DNA from 2 places in the Micromonospora sp. CNZ303 genome. Region 2 is predicted to be linked to the other one. Evidence: riboswitches for the same ligand, from Rfam matches in the RefSeq annotation. Region 2 holds a riboswitch; the other holds the start of a gene.
The links. A riboswitch is a leader RNA that binds a small molecule or an ion and turns the genes downstream of it on or off. The one in region 2 is predicted to bind glycine.
Positions count from the first base shown of each region.

Region 1: it holds a riboswitch for glycine, as region 2 does, so the genes downstream of both, gcvP (aminomethyl-transferring glycine dehydrogenase) here and EV374_RS24445 (aminomethyltransferase family protein) in region 2, are expected to answer to the same signal.

Region 1 covers NZ_SLVT01000012.1:186,668-195,385, forward strand. Annotated here, with positions in the region: gene gcvP (aminomethyl-transferring glycine dehydrogenase) at 1-2,789, opposite strand, end outside; glycine riboswitch at 2,865-2,963, opposite strand; gene EV374_RS20350 (NAD-dependent protein deacetylase) at 3,067-3,924, opposite strand; gene EV374_RS20355 (NAD(P)H-binding protein) at 4,041-4,700, shown strand; gene EV374_RS20360 (hypothetical protein) at 4,729-5,358, opposite strand; gene EV374_RS20365 (globin domain-containing protein) at 5,355-6,626, opposite strand; gene EV374_RS20370 (nitric oxide synthase oxygenase) at 6,630-7,784, opposite strand; gene EV374_RS20375 (MerR family transcriptional regulator) at 8,186-8,718, opposite strand, start outside.
Region 2 covers NZ_SLVT01000017.1:162,095-170,812, reverse strand. Annotated here, with positions in the region: gene EV374_RS24475 (AraC-like ligand-binding domain-containing protein) at 51-1,031, opposite strand; gene EV374_RS24470 (FAD-dependent monooxygenase family protein) at 1,156-2,532, opposite strand; gene EV374_RS24465 (L-serine ammonia-lyase) at 2,691-4,061, opposite strand; gene EV374_RS24460 (proline dehydrogenase family protein) at 4,104-5,039, opposite strand; gene glyA (serine hydroxymethyltransferase) at 5,039-6,307, opposite strand; gene gcvH (glycine cleavage system protein GcvH) at 6,304-6,696, opposite strand; gene EV374_RS33605 (glycine cleavage T C-terminal barrel domain-containing protein) at 6,728-6,934, opposite strand; gene EV374_RS24445 (aminomethyltransferase family protein) at 6,922-7,413, opposite strand; glycine riboswitch at 7,466-7,546, opposite strand; glycine riboswitch at 7,552-7,644, opposite strand; gene EV374_RS24440 (collagenase) at 7,995-8,718, shown strand, end outside.

The DNA.
Region 1 (8,718 bases), on a different contig from region 2:
GCGCCGTCGACGCGCCGCACCGGAGGCCAGTACTTCCCGGCCCGCTCCACCCCGGCCGGATACGCGCCCACCGACCGTGGGTACGGGTGCGGCCACTCGTCGCCCGACACCATCGCCGCCGTGTGCGGAGCGTTGGCCAGGGGGTTGTCGCCGGCCGGCCACTCCCCCGAGGCCACCCGATCGATCTCCGCCCGGATGGCGATCATCGCGTCGCAGAACCGGTCCAGCTCGGCCAGGTCCTCACTCTCAGTGGGCTCCACCATCAGCGTCCCCGCCACCGGGAACGACATCGTCGGCGCGTGGAACCCGTAGTCGATCAGCCGCTTCGCCACGTCGTCCACGCTCACCCCGGTCGCCTTCGTCAGCGGCCGCAGGTCCAGGATGCACTCGTGCGCCACCAGGCCCTTGTTGCCCGCGTACAGCACCGGGAAGTGCCCACGCAGCCGCGCCGCCACGTAGTTCGCCGCCAGCACCGCCACGCCGGTGGCCCGCACCAGCCCCGCCGCGCCCATCATCCGCAGGTACGCCCACGGGATCGGCAGGATCCCCGCCGACCCGTACCGCGCCGCCGAGATCGCCGGCCGGCCGTCGACGTGCACGCCCAGCGGATCGCCCGGCAGGAACGGCGCCAGGTGCGCCCGCACCGCCACCGGACCCACCCCGGGACCGCCGCCGCCGTGCGGGATGCAGAACGTCTTGTGCAGGTTCAGGTGCGACACGTCCGCCCCGAACTTCCCCGGCTTGGCGAACCCGACCAGCGCGTTGAGGTTCGCCCCGTCGACGTACACCTGACCGCCGGCGTCGTGGACCTTCGCGCACAGCGACGCGATGCCCGTCTCGTACACCCCGTGCGTCGACGGATACGTCACCATGATCGCCGCGAGGGCGTCCCGATGCTTGTCGATCTTCGCGTCGAGGTCCACCAGGTCGATGTTGCCGCCGTCGTCGCAGCCCACCACGACGACCCGCATGCCCGCCATCACCGCGCTGGCGGCGTTGGTGCCGTGCGCCGACGACGGAATCAGACACACGTCCCGGTGCGCCTCACCCCGCTGGCGGTGGTACGCCCGGATCGCCAGCAGCCCCGCCAGCTCACCCTGCGAACCGGCGTTGGGCTGCACGCTGACCGCGTCGTAGCCGGTCACCTCCGCCAGCCACCCCTCCAACTGGGAGATCATCTCCCGGTAGCCGGTGGTCTGCGCGTCCGGCGCCAACGGGTGCACGTGCGCGAACTCCGGCCAGCTCACCGGCTCCATCTCGGTGGTGGCGTTGAGCTTCATCGTGCACGACCCGAGCGGGATCATCCCCCGGTCCAGGGCGTAGTCGAAGTCCGACAACCGCCGCAGGTAGCGCAGCATCGCCGTCTCCGAGTGGTGACTGCGGAACACCGCGTGGGTGAGGAAGTCCGACGTACGGGCCAGCGCCGCCGGCAACGCGCCGGTGACCGGCGCGTCCGCCACCGCCACCGGCCGCCCCGCCACGACGGCCCCGAACGCGTCGCACACCTTCCGCAGGTGCGCGGGGGTGGTCGTCTCGTCGCAGGACACCCCCACGTGCTCGGCGTCGACCAGCCGCAGGTTCACCCCCCGGGCCGCGGCGTCGGCGACCACCGCCTCGGCGCCGCCGGGCACCCGCACCAGGACGGTGTCGAAGAACGCCTCGTGCACCACCTCGACGCCGTCGACACCCCGCAGCGACGCCGCCAACCGCACCGCCATGTCATGGGTACGGCGGGCGATGCGCCGCAGCCCGTCCGGGCCGTGGTAGACGGCGTACATGCCGGCCATCACCGCCAGCAGCACCTGCGCGGTGCAGATGTTGCTGGTCGCCTTCTCCCGCCGGATGTGCTGCTCCCGGGTCTGCAACGCCAGCCGGTACGCCGGGTTGCCGTCCGCGTCACGCGACACCCCCACCAGCCGGCCCGGCAGCATCCGCTCCAGCCCCGCCCGCACCGCCAGGTAGCCGGCGTGCGGCCCACCGAAGCCCATCGGCACGCCGAAACGCTGGGTGGTGCCGGCGGCGATGTCGGCGCCGATCTCCCCCGGCGCGCGCAGCAGCGTCAGGGCCAGCAGGTCCGCCGCCACGGTCACCAACGCCCCGACCGCGTGCGCCGCCTCGACCAGCCCCGCCTGGTCACGCACCGCCCCCGACGCCCCCGGGTACTGCAGGTGCAGCCCGAAGAACTCCGCCGGCAACTCGTCGCGCCCGGTGTCGACGATCCGCACGTCGATGCCGAGGGGCTCGGCCCGGCTGGTGATCACCGCGATGGTCTGCGGCAGGGTGTCGGCGTCGACCACGTACACCGGGCTCCTGCTCTTCGACGCGCGGCGCGCGAGCGTCATCGCCTCCGCCGCGGCGGTGCCCTCGTCGAGCATCGACGCGTTCGCGGTGGCCAGCCCCGTCAGGTCCGTGACCATGGTCTGGAAGTTCAGCAGCGCCTCCAGCCGCCCCTGACTGATCTCCGGCTGGTACGGCGTGTAAGCCGTGTACCAGGCCGGGTCCTCCAGCACATTGCGGCGGATCACCGCCGGGGTGTGCGTGCCGTGGTAGCCCAACCCGATCATCGACACGGCCACCGTGTTGCGGGCCGCCAGGGCCCGCAGCTCCGCGAGAGCGTCGTGCTCGCTGGCCGGCTCCGGCAGCTCCAGGGTGCCGTGCCAGCGGATCACCTCGGGAATCGCCGCGTCCATCAGCTCTTCGACCGAGCCGTAGCCGACGGCCTCCAACATCCGGCGCTCGTCGTCCGGATCGGGGCCGATGTGGCGGGCGGCGAACTGCTCTGCGGTCATGGGCGGCACTCCCGGGGGGGCGAGGTCGACAGGTCGGCCTCCCCCTCTGTCGCGCCCGCGAGGCGCTCCACAGTGCCTGCCCACGAGGTCCTTTTGCCTGAGAGGTTCCGGGGAGGATTTGCCCCTTCGGCGCCGCCCGGGATGCTGCTGGGCGGTCTCTCCCACGTGGGTGCTGCCGGCATGGTCAACGCTACCAGCGCCGCACCGCCCACCGGAGGTCGTACCCCCGCCGGCGACGACCGTCGATGACCGGCCGGCCCCGCGCCCCGGCGGGCCGCTACCGGCCGACGCCCGCCAGCCCCGCTGCGTCGCCGGCCGTCCGGTCGGCCAGCGCCGGCAGCAGCCGCCCCAGCGGCGCGTCGACGGTCAACGCCGCATACCCGTCGCCCCGGGTCGGGCCCTGGTTGACGATCACCACCGGAATGCCCAGCTTCGCCGCGCGCACCACGAACCGGCGACCCGACATCACCGTCAACGACGAACCCAGCACCAGCAGCAGCCGCGCCCGCGCCACCAGCTCGAAACAACGCGACACCCGCGCCGCCGGCACCGTCTCCCCGAAGAACACCACGTCCGGCTTCAGCATGCCGCCCCGGCAGAACGTGCAGTCGACCGTACGGAACCGGGCCACCTCGTCGTCGGCGAGATCCACGTCACCGTCCGGGTTGACCGCCGCGGCCCGCGCGTCGAAGCCCGGGTTCGCCTCCCGCAGCCGCCGGTCCAACTCCTCCCGCGACGTCCGGTTACCGCAGCCCAGGCACACCACCTCGTCGAGGCGGCCGTGCAACTCCACCACCTGCGGGCTGCCCGCGGCGGTGTGCAGCCCGTCCACGTTCTGCGTGATGATCCCCTCAACCAGCCCGCCGGCCTGCAGCCGCGCCACCGCCCGGTGCCCCTCGTTCGGGGCCGCCCGCGCGATCACCCGCCACCCCAGATGGCTGCGCGCCCAGTAGCGCCGCCGCGCCTGCGCGTCGCGCGTGAACGCCTGGTACGTCATCGGGGTGTGCCGCCGCGCCACGCCGCTGGGCCCCCGGTAGTCCGGGATGCCCGACTCGGTGGACAGGCCCGCCCCGCTCAACACCACGACCCCACCGCCGGCCACCAGGCCGGCCAGCGCGTCGACCGTCTCCGTCACCCGTCCATGCTGCCTCAGGCAACCACCCGACGGCGAACACGGCCCGCACACCGATCCACCGGCACCGGCAGCGCCGTCCGGGCGCGCCGCACCCCGACGGCGGTTAGGTTGGCGGTATGCGCGTCGTCATCGCCGGAGGACACGGCAAGATCGCCCAGCTGACCCACCGCGAACTCGCCGGACGCGGCGACACCGCCGTCGGGCTGATCCGCAACCCCGACCACTCCGCCGCCCTGCGTGCCGCCGGCGCCCAGCCCGTCGTGGCCGACCTCGAACACGTCGGCGCCGACGAACTCGCCGCCCACCTCGCCGACGCCGACGCCGTCCTCTTCGCTGCCGGCGCCGGCCCCGGCAGCGGCGCCGCCCGCAAGGACACCGTCGACCGGGCCGGCGCCGTCCTGCTCGCCGACGCCGCGCAACGCGCCGACGTCCGCCGCTACCTGCTGCTGTCCTCGATGGGTGTGGAAGGCGAACCACCCGCCGGCACCGACGAGGTGTTCGCGGCGTACCTGCGCGCCAAGAAGGCCGCCGAGGACGACCTGACCGGCCGCGACCTCGACTGGACGATCCTGCGACCCGGCCGGCTCACCGACGACGCGCCCACCGGGCGGATCACCCTCGCCCGACACGCCCCCTCGGGCGCCGTGACCCGCACCGACGTCGCCCGCGTCCTCGTCGCCCTGCTCCACCACCCGCACAGCGCCGGCGCGATCCTGGAACTCGTCGGCGGCAACACCCCCATCGCCGACGCCGTCGCCGCCGTCGACCGGCACTGACCCGCCTCCCGGCGGGCCGGCGACGCCGCTACTCGCCGAGCACGGCACGCAGCTGCGCGCCGACCGCCCCGGCCGCCTCCGCGTCGGAGCGCAACTGCGCCGACTGCTCCGACAGGTACGCCTGCCACCGGCTCAGGTGCTGCTGCGCCGCCGCCACCGCCGCCACCAACGCCGCCTGCCGGCCCTCCAGCTCCCGCACCTGCCGCCGCAGCTCCTCGCCCCCCGCCCCCGACGGGCCGGCGACACCCCCGGCCAGCACGTGCGCCTCGGCGATGATCTCATCGGCCTGCCGCCGCGCCTCCGCGATGATCTCCGCGCCCTCCGCGCTGGCCTCACCGATCGTCCGGTTCGCCTCGTCCTGCGCCCGCACCGCCAACTCGATCACCATCGGATCCGGGCCCTGCGGGGCGGTGCTGGGCAACGCGCCGTGGCGCAACATCTCCACCTGCCGCGCCAGGGCCTCGTTCTCCCGCCGCAGCCGGTCCACCTCACCACCCAGCAACGCCACCCGCTCGTCCGCCGACCGGGCCAGGCCGGCGACCTCTTCGGCCGACAGCCACCGGCTGCCCCGGAACCGGCGCGCCTCCAGCGCGGCCACGGCCCGGGTCAGCTCACCGTGCGGATCGACGACCACCCGGTCGCCGTGGTCGATGCTCATCGCGCACCTGTCCAACTCAAGTCGCGCGGTGCGGCGGGAGCCGCAGCGGTCCAAGTCAAATCGGACCGTGCGGCGGCAGCCGCGCTCGCCAGGGGTGGGTAGAGGGAGTGATCGTAACTTTCGGTCAGGATCCGCTCCGGCGTCACCCCCGACGCCGCCAGGGCGCTGATCGTCTCCCGGGTCATCTCCGGGCTGCCGCACACGAGCACCTCGGTGTCCCGCCACGGACCCAACCGCGCCGCGGTGTGACCGGCCGTACCGATGGCACCCTGCCACTGCCAGCCGCTCTCCACCGTCGGTACGTACCGCAGCCACCCACCGACCTCACCGGACTGCCACGACCCCGCCGGCGGCATCGCCGCCAACTCCCGCAACGCCCGGTCGTCGTACAGGTCGTCGGGCGTCTTGCCGCCCACCACCAGAGTCGTCGGACGCCCCGGCCCCCGCTGCAACGCCTCCACCACCGCCCGCAACGGCGCCAGCCCGGTGCCCCCGGCCACCAGCAGCAGCGGCAGATGCGGCGACCGGTCGTACGACGCCAACGCCTCACCCACCGGCAACCCCAACAGCAACTGGTCGCCCTCACGGACCTTGCGCACCAGGTGGGTGGAGAACCGTCCCGTGGCGCGGACGTGGAACTCGATCGTCCCGTCCGGCCGTGGCGCGTTCGCCGGCGACAGATAACGCCACGTCCGCAACTGCGGCACCTGCACCGGCAACGACTGCCCCGGCAGGTACTCGCACAGATAGTTCGGGCGGACCGTGAACACGCACACGTCGGACCGCCGCCTCTGCACCCTCAGCACCTCCGCCTCCCAGTACGGCGGCGACGACCGCACCGCCTCCGCCGCACCGGTCAGCATCAACCGCGCCACCAACTCGTACGCCGCGGCCCACTCCGCGCGCAGCGCCGGCGTCCACCGTGGCCCGAGGAACCGCTCCAACGTCAACAGCAACGCCTGCCCGACCTGGCTGTAGTGCCACTCCGCCATTGGCACCGGCCGACCCTGCCGGTCCTCCCCCCGGAACCGGCGGTGGTCAGCGCCCAACCGCTGCGCGAACGACGTCACCACCCGCTCGTCGTCGATGTGGGTGATGACGTGCCCCAACGCCGCGAGCAACTTGTCCTGCTGGTACTCCATGTTGGTCGGGAACATCGTGCGGACCTCGGGCGCGATCACGAACAACGTCGCGTAGAAGTGCTTCGCCGCCTCCGGACCGGCCACGCAGAACTGGGCCCAACTCTGGCGTAACGCCGCGACATCCATGCCTCAGCCCTCCTGCCGGCGAGCGGCGTCATGACGCTGCCGCAGGGTCGGCTGCGACACGCCCGACGCCCCGTACGCACGGTCCGCCTGCCACAGGTTCGGGTTCGGGATCCCCTCGTCGTAGTAGCGGTGGTGCACGGCATGCAACGCCGCCCACCCCACACTGCCGTTGAGCCACGACCAGTCACCATGCACCGGCCGACCCGCCCGCTCCTCGAACTCGCAGAACCTCATGAACTGCTCCGACTCGGTGTGCGGATCCGACACCCGCACACCGGCCAGCCGGAACGAGTGCAACACCGCCTGGTTGATCACCAACACGGCGTGCTCGCGCCACAGGTTGTCCTCGCGGGAGGTGTCCAACCCCAGCCCCCGGGCCACCGGCAGCAACTGGTCGTAGCGCCCCCGGTCACCCATGTTGCGGGTACCGATCTCGTCACTCAAGTAGTGACCGTTGAAGGGGGCACAGCCGTAGTCCACCCCACCGATCCGCAAGCGCATGTTGCTGATCACCGGCAGGGCATGCCAGCGCAGCCGCAGATCCTCGAACCACGGATACTCCGGATGCACCAGGGCCACCTCCCGAACGAGGTCCCGGGATACCTCCACCACCGTCGGATCCTCGTACGCCGTCTCGATCACCCAGGGCAGCAGGTCGAACCGGCCCGCTACCGCCGGCGGACGCCACCCCAGACGCCGCGCCGCATCGGTCATATCCACCTGCGCCGGATCACCCCGCACCGACCCGTCGGCCGTCCGATACCCGCAGTACCGGATCAACTGGTCGTTCCAGATCCGCGCCCGCGGGCCCACCCCCGGCCGGTCGGGCGCGAACACCGTCATCACCGACTGGATCCGCCCACCGTTGTCCGCGACCGTTAGGTGCTGCGCCAACTCCTGCGCGATGCCCGCCACCGTCGTCACCCCGCGCCGGTCCCGGACCTTCAGCCCTGCCCACCGGACCCGCCCCACGCAACGCACCGACTGCCGCCACGCGACCTTCGCCCCGTACGTCAACTCCTCCGTGGTGTGCCGGTAGGTGCCGGTCAGGGCGATCTCCTCCCGGACCTGCGCGATCCGCCCGATCACGCCCGGCAGCCGTCGCTCCGCGTGGTAAAGCTGCAAGAACTCGACCGCCTCCGCCGCGACGTCCTCCACCAGGGACTCCTGCGGCCGGGAGGCACGAGCCACCGGACAGCCCGACGCGTCGCCGTCCGCGGCACGCTCACCGGCACCCAAGATCATTGCGTCGACGTGATAGTCAGTCTGCACTCTCGTTCAAATCCGTTCCTCGGGCAGGCGTCGCCATCGCCTTCTACGTGGTCCGTACGGGTTCGCCGAACCGCCCCCGGCACATCACCAGGGGTGATATGCACGCAGAAGATCGTGAACGCCGCACACAGGATTCACGGTGACGCAATGACTGTCAACAAGGCGACTCATGCCCAAGGCGTCCACTGCGGACATTTGCCGCTGGAAATGGCCAGAATGGACATCCCCGCAACGGCCTCTGATCCCCCGGGCGCCGACGAAGGGCCAACCCGGTCAGCCTCTGGAGATCAACCAGCCCGGCGCCGCGCCCGACGCGCCGCCAACTCGTCACCCACCGCCTCCGCCGCCACCTGCGGCTCCACCGACGTCGCCGGCTCAGACGGCAGGTGCGACAGAGAACCCTGGATCTCCTTGAACGCCCCACCGATCGCGATACCGAACACACCCTGGCCACCCTGCAACAGGTCGACCACCTCCTCCGGCGACCGGCACTCATACACGGTCGTGCCGTCGGAGATCAACGTGATGCCCGCCAGGTCCGCCACCCCACGGGAACGCAGCGCCTCGATCGCCTTGCGGATGTTCTGCAACGACACCCCGGCGTCCAGCAGCCGCTTCACCACCTTCAGGACCACCAGGTCCCGGAACGAATACAACCGCTGCGTGCCCGAACCCGAAGCGTCGCGCACACTCGGCACCACCAACCCGGTACGGGCCCAGTAGTCCAACTGCCGGTAGCTGATCCCCACCGCATGGCAGGCCGTCACACCCCGGTAGCCCACGGCACCGTCACCCTCGGTCGCCCACCCCGGCGGCGCCA
Region 2 (8,718 bases):
AGACTGCCCGACGCATCCACAGCTGTCGTTGCGGCGGGACGCACAGGTGTTTAGTCTCCGTGCACGGTGCGGAGCCGCTGGCGGAACTCGGTGGGCGATTGGCCGTACCGTGCGCGGAACGCCTGACTGAAGTGCGCGGCGTTGGTGAAGCCCCAGCGGGCGGCGATCGCGTTGATCGTGCGGGCGGCGAGCCGGGGTTCGGCGAGGTCGCGTCGGCACCGTTCGAGGCGCTGTTCGCGGATCCAGCCGGCGACGGTGTGCTCCTCCTGCTCGAACAGCTTGTGCAGGTAGCGCACGGAGATGTGGTGCGCTGCGGCGATCACGCCCGGGGTCAGGTCCGGGTCACCGAGATGGTCGTGGATGAAGGCGCGGATGCGGGCGGTCAGCGCCCGCCGGCGCGTGTCCGCGGGGACGATCTTCCGGGCGTCCAGGGCGTCGGCCAACGCCGCGATCAGCACGTCGAGCGTCAGGGTGGCCAGCCGCGCGGTCTCGGCCGGGGTCAGCTCGTCCATCTGGTCGGCGAGCTGGAGCAGGAAGCGCGACGACAGCGCGCCGACGCCGCGGGCGCCGGAGATGCGGACGGCGCTCAGTTCACGCAGTTCCCGGGGAGGAAACGGCAGCAGCGTCCGGGGGAAACGCAGGAGCAGCATCCGGCTCGTCGAATCGTCCGGCCGGAGTTCGGCCACGTACGGACGCGAGGTGTCGTAGAGCACGAGGTCCCCGGCGCCGAAGTCGGCGCGTCTGCCGTCCTGCGTCAGCGTGCCGCTGCCACTGACCATGCAGCTCACCTTGAACACTTCCGGGTCGGCCTGCCGGATCAGCCGGGGCGTGCGGCGCACCGAGTGCGCCATCGTCGTCATCAGGGTCGCCTGCACCGGGCCGAACTCGCTGATGCAGACCCGCGCCTCGAAGCCGGTCTTCGCCTGCCGCTCCCGGGCCAGGTCGTACGGCACCCAGAGCTTCCCGCTGACCTCGCGCCAGAAGGCGAACCGGTCACCCGGTGAGACGTCGGCGGTGCTGACAACGTCCATCGACCAACCATAGTGACCGACGCGGCCGGGTCCATCCGATTAACCCGTCTCCAGCGGCCATCCTCAACGCGCCGAGGATCCTGGACCGGACGCGCGGCGCCGCCCGGGGCGGCGGACGGCCCGGTCAGCGGGCCCGCCGGTTGGCGCGCAGCGCGCGCAGGAGCACGCCGGGGGTGGCCAGCGAGCGCGGGTGCGCACGCATGGAGACGACCTCGTTGAAGCGCCGGGCGGTCGGCACGTCGGTGACGGTCGCCGTGACGATCTGCCTGCTGGCCCAGCTGGAGAGCCGGTAGCCGCGCGGGTAGGGCCCGTCGACGTGCGGCAGCGCCAGGTCGGCGGAGGTCGACATCGACCAGGCGACGTCCACCACGACCTTCTGCAGGGCGAAGAACCGGCGCGCGGGCGCGCCCAGGTCCGGGCCCGACCGCAGGTACGTCGACAGGCAGGCCGCGTGCAGCGCCGCCGCCGTCATTCCCTGCCCGTACACCGGATTGAACGACGCGACCGCGTCGCCGACGCTGACGAGCCCGGCCGGCAGGCGCCTCAGCCCGTGGAAGTCGCGTCGCCGGCTGTCGGCGTGGCGGTAGGTCTGCACCTCGCCGAGCATCTCGTTCGCGGCGAGCGCGCCGAACTCCGGCGGGAACTGCTCCCGCAGCCGGCGCACGAAGTCGTCCGCGGTGCGCCCCGGGCGGTTGGCGCCGTAGCCGGCCATCATGGCCATCCACCGGCCGTCCTCCACGGCGAAGAACGCGGCGCCGGCCACGTCCGAGGACATCCCCGGAGTGTGCAGTGCCATGACGACCGTGGCCTCCGGTTCCGCCTCCGGGCGGCGGAACAGCGCGGTGGCGTAGTTGAGGTCCACGGTCATCCGCCGCAGGGCGGGCCGGTCCCAGCCGGCCTGCTCCAACCACTCGGAGAGCCTGCTCGATCGTCCCATCGCGTCCACCACGAGGTCACCCGACTCGACGCCCGTCGCCCCGCCGGTCTCGCAGTGGACGCCGGTGACCACGCCGCCGTCGCACACGAGGCCCGTGGCGCGGGCGGTGACCGCCTTGACGTTGGGCAGCCGCAGCACCCGCTCGCGGATCAGCCCCTCCAGGAGGGGCCGGGTGCCCGCCAGGCTGTCGGCGTCGTCGGGTACGACGACCTTCAGACGCCCGTCGAGATAGCTCCGCCTGGCCGCCGGCGGCGCCTCAACGGCCCCCTGGGCCACGGCCTGCTCGCGGAATCCCGGGAACAGGCGTTCGAGCTGGAGGAAGCCGCCGGGCAGCAGCGCGTGCAGCTGCGTCCCCTGTGGCACGCCCGGGCGCCCGCCGGTCGCGTCTGGATCGTCGCGGTCGACGATGACGACGCTTTCGGCGTAGTCGGACAACACGCGGGCCGCCAGCAGCCCGGCGACGCTGCCCCCGACCACGACGGCCCTGCCGACGACCGGGGACGGCTGGTCGGGTGGCCGCACCGCGTTCAGCGCGACGAGGACCCGCGCCGGGGACGAGGACATCATGTTCTCCAAGGGGTACGAGGTGGGGTGCTTCTCGCCTGCCTGCCAGAGACCGGTGTGCGGGCGGCCCGGCGGGACGGATCGGTCGGCACGACGCCCGTCGATCGTCGCACGGCACCGGGCGTACCGGGCCCACCCTGATCCCCCTGGCGCGGCGATCAGCACTCGATCACGTTGACCGCGAGGCCCCCGCGTGCCGTCTCCTTGTACTTGACCTTCATGTCGGCGCCGGTCTCCCGCATCGTCTTGATCACCTTGTCGAGGGAGACCGCGTGCATTCCGTCGCCCCGCATCGCGAGCCGGGCCGCCGTGACCGCCTTGATGCTGGCCACCGCGTTGCGCTCGATACAGGGGATCTGCACCAGCCCGCCGACCGGGTCACAGGTCAACCCCAGGTTGTGCTCCATCCCGATCTCCGCCGCGTTCTCCACCTGGGCCGGCGTACCGCCGAGCGCCTCGGCGAGCCCGGCTGCGGCCATCGAGCAGGCCGAGCCCACCTCACCCTGGCAGCCGACCTCCGCACCCGAGATGGAGGCGTTCTCCTTGAACAGCACCCCGATCGCCCCGGCCGTCAGCAGGAACCGCACCACCCCGTCCGGGGATGCCGACGGCACGAACCGGGTGTAGTAGTGCAGCACCGCCGGAATGATCCCGGCCGCCCCGTTGGTCGGCGCGGTCACCACCCGGCCCCCGGCCGCGTTCTCCTCGTTCACCGCCAACGCGAAGAGCGTCACCCAGTCCATCACCCGCAACGGATCGGCGCTGCCGGTGTCAGCCGCCAGCCTCCGCCGCAACTCCGCCGCGCGCCGCCGGACCCGCAGCCCACCGGGAAGCACCCCGTCGCGCTCACCACCCCGCCGCACGCACTCCCGCATCACCCGCCAGATCTCCAGCAGACCGGCCCGGATCTCCGCCTCGGTACGCCAGGACCGCTCGTTGGCCAGCATCACCTCGCTGATCGACAGCCCGGTCGCGGCGGTGATGTCCAGCAACTCGCCCCCGGTGCGGAACGGGTACCGGACCAGCGTGGTGTCCGGGATGATGCGGTCGGCCCCCGCCGCCGCCTCGTCGACCACGAACCCGCCACCCACCGAGTAGTAGGTGCGGCTGCGCAGTTCGACGCCGCTGGGGTCGTACGCGACGAAGGTCATCCCGTTCGGGTGATACGGCAGCGACCGGCGCCGGTGCAGCAGCAGATCCCGGTCCGGGTCGAAGTCGATCTCCTGAACCCCCAGCAGAGCCAACCGCCGCTCGGCACGCACCCCGGCCACCCACGTGTCGACGGTGTCCGTGTCGACCGTCTCCGGGGCCTCACCGGCCATTCCGAGCAGCACCGCCCGGTCGCTGCCGTGCCCGTGCCCGGTCGCCCCCAACGAACCGAAGAGCTCCGCCCGGACCCGGCCGGTACCGGCCAGCACACCGTCGGCCTTGAGTCCCGCCACGAACGTCCGGGCGGCCCGCATCGGCCCGACGGTGTGCGAACTGGACGGCCCGATGCCCACACTGAAAAGATCGAAAACGCTGATCATGACGCACTCCCTGTCGCGTCGGCCACCCGTGGCAGCCGTCTCTCAATTGGCCGAACCGGGCTTGAACGACCGGGCCAGCAGGAGCAGGTTCGCCGGCTTCTCGGCGAGTCGACGCATGAAGTACGCGTACCAGTCACGGCCGTACGGGAGGTAGACGCGCATGCGGTTCCCGCTCGCCGCCAGCCGCGACTGCTCGTTCTCGCGGATCCCGTACAGCATCTGGAACTCGTAGTCCTCCGCGCTGCGCCCACCGTCGCGCGCCAGGCGCAGGGCGTACTCGATCAGCGTCGGGTCGTGGGTTGCGATCATCGGATACCCGTCTCCCTCCATCAGGATGCGAAGACACCGCCGGAACTCGCCGTCGACCTCGCGCTTGCTCACGAACGCCACCGAGGCGGGCTCCGCGTAGGCCCCCTTCACCAGGCGGACCCGGCTGCCCGCGTGGGCGAGTCGCCGGCAGTCGGCCGCCGTCCGCCGCAGGCACGCCTGCAGCGCCACCCCGACCCACGGGAACTCGGTACGCAGCTCGTCGAGGATGGCGAGGGTCGCGTCGACGGTGGTGTGGTCCTCCATGTCGATCGTCACGGTCGAACCCACCGCCGCGGCGGCGGCGCAGACGTCGTGGGTGAGCCGGGCGGCGTGGTCGTACCCGTCGCCCGGCAGCGACCCGCCGAGCGCCGAGACCTTCAGCGAGACCTCGGCGGCGGCGGCCAGGTCCGCGGCGTCCAGTGACGCCAGCAGCGCGAGGTACGTGTCGCGGATGCCCTCGGCCTGTTCGAGTGTCGTCGTCCCCTCGCCGAGGTGGTCGATGGTGACCCGCAGGCCCGTCCCGGTGAGCCGGCGGGCCACCGCGATCACCTCACGGTCCTCTTCACCCGCGACGAATCGGTGCACGATTCCCCGGGTCAGGGAGGACTGCGAGACAAATCCGCGCATTCGTTCGTTCTCTGCTGCCATGAGCAGCAGCTTGTTCGGCATCAGCGGGACAGCCCGGCGTGCAGCGGGTGCCGGTCGGCGAGACGGTCGACCCGCGAGCGCAGCCCGTCGCCGGCTTCCGCCCTGCTCAACGCGGTGGCGACGATGTCGGCGACCTCGACGAAGCCGGCCTCGTCGAAGCCCCGGGTGGCCAGGCCCGGGGTGCCGATCCGCAACCCCGAGGTGACCATCGGCGGGCGGGGATCGAACGGTACGGCGTTGCGGTTGACGGTGATACCGATCCCCTGGAGCAGCCGTTCCGCCTGGAGACCGTCCAGCTTCGCCGCACGCAGGTCGACCAGCACCAGATGCACGTCGGTGCCCCCGCTGACCACCCGGACACCGGCGTCGTACGTGTCGGCGGCGCCCAGCCGTCCGGCGACGATCCGCGCTCCGCGCAGGGCCCGCCGCTGCTGGTCCCGGAACTCGTCCCCGGCGGCGATGCGGAACGCCACCGCCTTGGCCGCCATCACATGCCCCAGGGGGCCGCCCTGCTGGCCGGGGAAGACCGCCGAGTCCAGTCGCCGGGCCAGCTCGGGGTCGGCGCTAAGAATGGCGCCACCACGCGGTCCGCCGAGCGTCTTGTGCGTGGTCAGGGTGACCACGTGGGCGTGCGGCACCGGGTCGGGGTGCAGCCCGGCCGCGACCAGCCCGGCGAAGTGCGCCATGTCGACCAGCAGGTACGCGCCGACGGCATCGGCGATCCGGCGGAACCGCGCGAAGTCGAGCACCCTCGGGTACGCCGACCAGCCCGCCACGATCATCTTCGGCCGGTGCTCGTGCGCCAGCCGCTCGACGGTGTCCATGTCGACCAGGAAGCTCCCGGCGTCCACCTGATAGCCCACCGCCCGGTACAGCCGGCCGGAGTAGTTGATCCGCATCCCGTGGGTCAGGTGACCGCCGTGCGCGAGGTCGAGACCCAGGATGGTGTCCCCGGGGTCGAGCAGGGCCGCCATCACGGCGGCGTTGGCCTGGGAGCCGGAGTGCGGCTGCACGTTGGCGTACGCGGCGCCGAAAAGTTGCCTCGCCCGCTCGATCGCCAGGCGCTCGATGGTGTCGAGGTGCTCGCAGCCGCCGTAGTACCGCCGGCCCGGGTAGCCCTCCGCGTACTTGTTGGTGAGGACCGAGCCCTGTGCCTCGAGGACCGCCCGGGGCGCGAAGTTCTCCGAGGCGATCATGCCGAGGGTCTGCCGCTGCCGGCGCAGCTCGGCGGTGATCGCCTCGGCGATCTCCGGGTCGGCGTCGATCAGCCCCTGGTCGTGGACGGTCATGACACGCCTCCGTTGTCGGTCTCGGCGAGGTGGGCGCGGTACTCGTCGGCCGTCATCAGCGGCGGCACGTCGGTCAGCCGGACCCGGAACAGCCAGCCCTCGACGTACGGGTCCGCGCCGATCAGGCCCGGGTCGGCGACGACCGCCTCGTTGGTGGCGACGATCTCGCCGCTCACCGGCATGTACAGCTCGGCCACCGACTTGGTGGACTCCACCTCGCCGCAGACCTCACCGGCCGCCAGCTGGGTGCCGGGTTCGGGCAACTCGGCGTAGATGACGTCGCCGAGCGCCGCGGCGGCGAACGCGGTGATGCCCACCGTCGCCGGCTCGGCCGCGTCGTCGATCCACTCGTGGTTCATGCTGTAGCGCAGACGCGCGGGAACATCCATGTCCATTACTCCTTGCAGCGGGTGACGCGGGTCAGCGCGGACGGCGGTAGAACGGCAGTCGGGTGATCTCCACCGGCTCGGTGTCCCCCCGGATGACGACGCCCGGTCGGGACCGCGCCCCGACGGCGTCGGGGTGGACCCGGGCCAACGCGACGGGCCGGTTCAGCACCGGTGACAGCGCGCCGCTGGTGACCACGCCGACGGGTTCCGCCGTGCCGCCGTCCGTCAACGCGACCATCGGATGGCCGGTCCGTGGCACGCGCCGTCCATGGCCCGCTCGGCGGTGTGGTCGGTGACGGTCGCTCCGGGTCCGGCGCAGCGGGTGCGCAGTTCGGCCAGCGCAGTGCCGGTGTTGACGGCGTTGGTCACCAGCAGGTACCGGTCGGTGGCGAGCCGGTAGGCGACCAGGTCGTCGAGCACGCCGCCGGTCTCGTCGCAGAGCATGGTGTAGCGGGCGCGGCCCACCGGCACCGCCGACAGGTGCCCGACCAGTGCGTGGTCCAGTGCCGCCGGGGCCTGTGGCCCGGACACCTCGAGTTGTCCCATGTGGCTGAGGTCGAACAGGCCGGCGCGTTCGCGTACCGCGCGGTGCTCGGCGGTTTCGCTGCCGTGGCGCAGGGGCATCGACCAGCCGGCGAAACCGGTGAACCGGGCGCCGAGTTCAGCGTGCGCGGCGTGCAGGGGTGGGTGGAGCAGGGTCGTCGGACTCTGGTGCATGGAGGACTCCCTCGTCCCGACGCGGTCGCGTCGTACGGTCGGTTGCCTCCCGCTCTGTCATGGACCTGAGAGCTTCGCCGCCGGGTGGCGGTTTGCACCGTGGGTGAGACGACGGATCGTCTGCTTTCCAGAGTTCGCCTTATCCGAGCGGTAACGGGGCCTGAGAGTTTCTTGGGAGTTTGCTCCTTCGGCGCCCCGACGGAAGGTCGGGGTCTCTCCCGCGCGGATTCGAACGGCGTCTATGCAGTTGTGGGTTGCTCGCAGACCCTAGGCGGGCGGGCGAGCGGGTGTCAACGATGACGGAACGTGGTCGTGACGTCACGTATATAGACGATGAACAATCCTTTACATGATGTGTGATGTGTGCCATTGTACTGGCCACCTGCGGCACAATGTCCAGCCTCGATCGAAGGAGATCCACGGCCGCAGCGCCCTCCGAAGAGGAGTAGGCCGTCCGCCAAGCCGTACCTCACCTGCGGAAACCCCTCCCAGGCCGCCCTCGGCCACGGACCGGTGGACGGCCACCCCGCACCCCCACTCTCCGGCGCCAGGCCGGAGCACCGAACGCCAGGAGGCGCTCCGTGAGAACCAAGAAGACACGCAATCGAGGCCACTGGGCCGCCATGCCGCTCGCGCTGGTGCTGGCGCTGGGGCTGAGCCCGCTGGCCCCCTCCGCCGCGGCGAACGCAGCGCCACCGGCGAGGCCGACCGGCGCCGCCCCGACCGACGCCGGTGTCGGCTCCGGCGCCGTCGACGGACACGTCCGGCGGTCACCGCTGCCGCTGAGCGAGCGGGCCCCGCTCCCCTCGTCCCGCGAAGAGCTGCGCCGCGACTACGACCAGCCCGACGACGCCAAACGGTCCACCTCCCCGTCGATGCGCGGCCTGGCCGCCGCACCCTGCGCGGTCGGTGACTTCACCAGCCGGACCGGCAGCGCCCTGGTGCAACAGATCAAGGCGTCCACCACCGACTGCGTGAACACCCTGTTCAACCTCTCCGGAAGCGACGCCTACCAGGCGTTCCGCGAGGCGCAGATGGCCAGCGTGGCGTACGGGCTGCGGGACAACGCCGGCTCCTACGACGGCACCAACAACACGGGCACCGCCCAACTCGTGCTGTACCTGCGGGCCGGCTACTACGTGCACTGGAGCTACCCGTCCACGGTGGGCTCGTACGGCCCCACGCTGCGTACCGCCATCCGCGCCGGCCTGGACGCGTTCTTCGCCAACAGCCGCTCCGGCGACGTGAACGACGCCAACGGCGAGGTGCTGGCCGAGGCGGTCACCCTGATCGACAGCGCCGAGG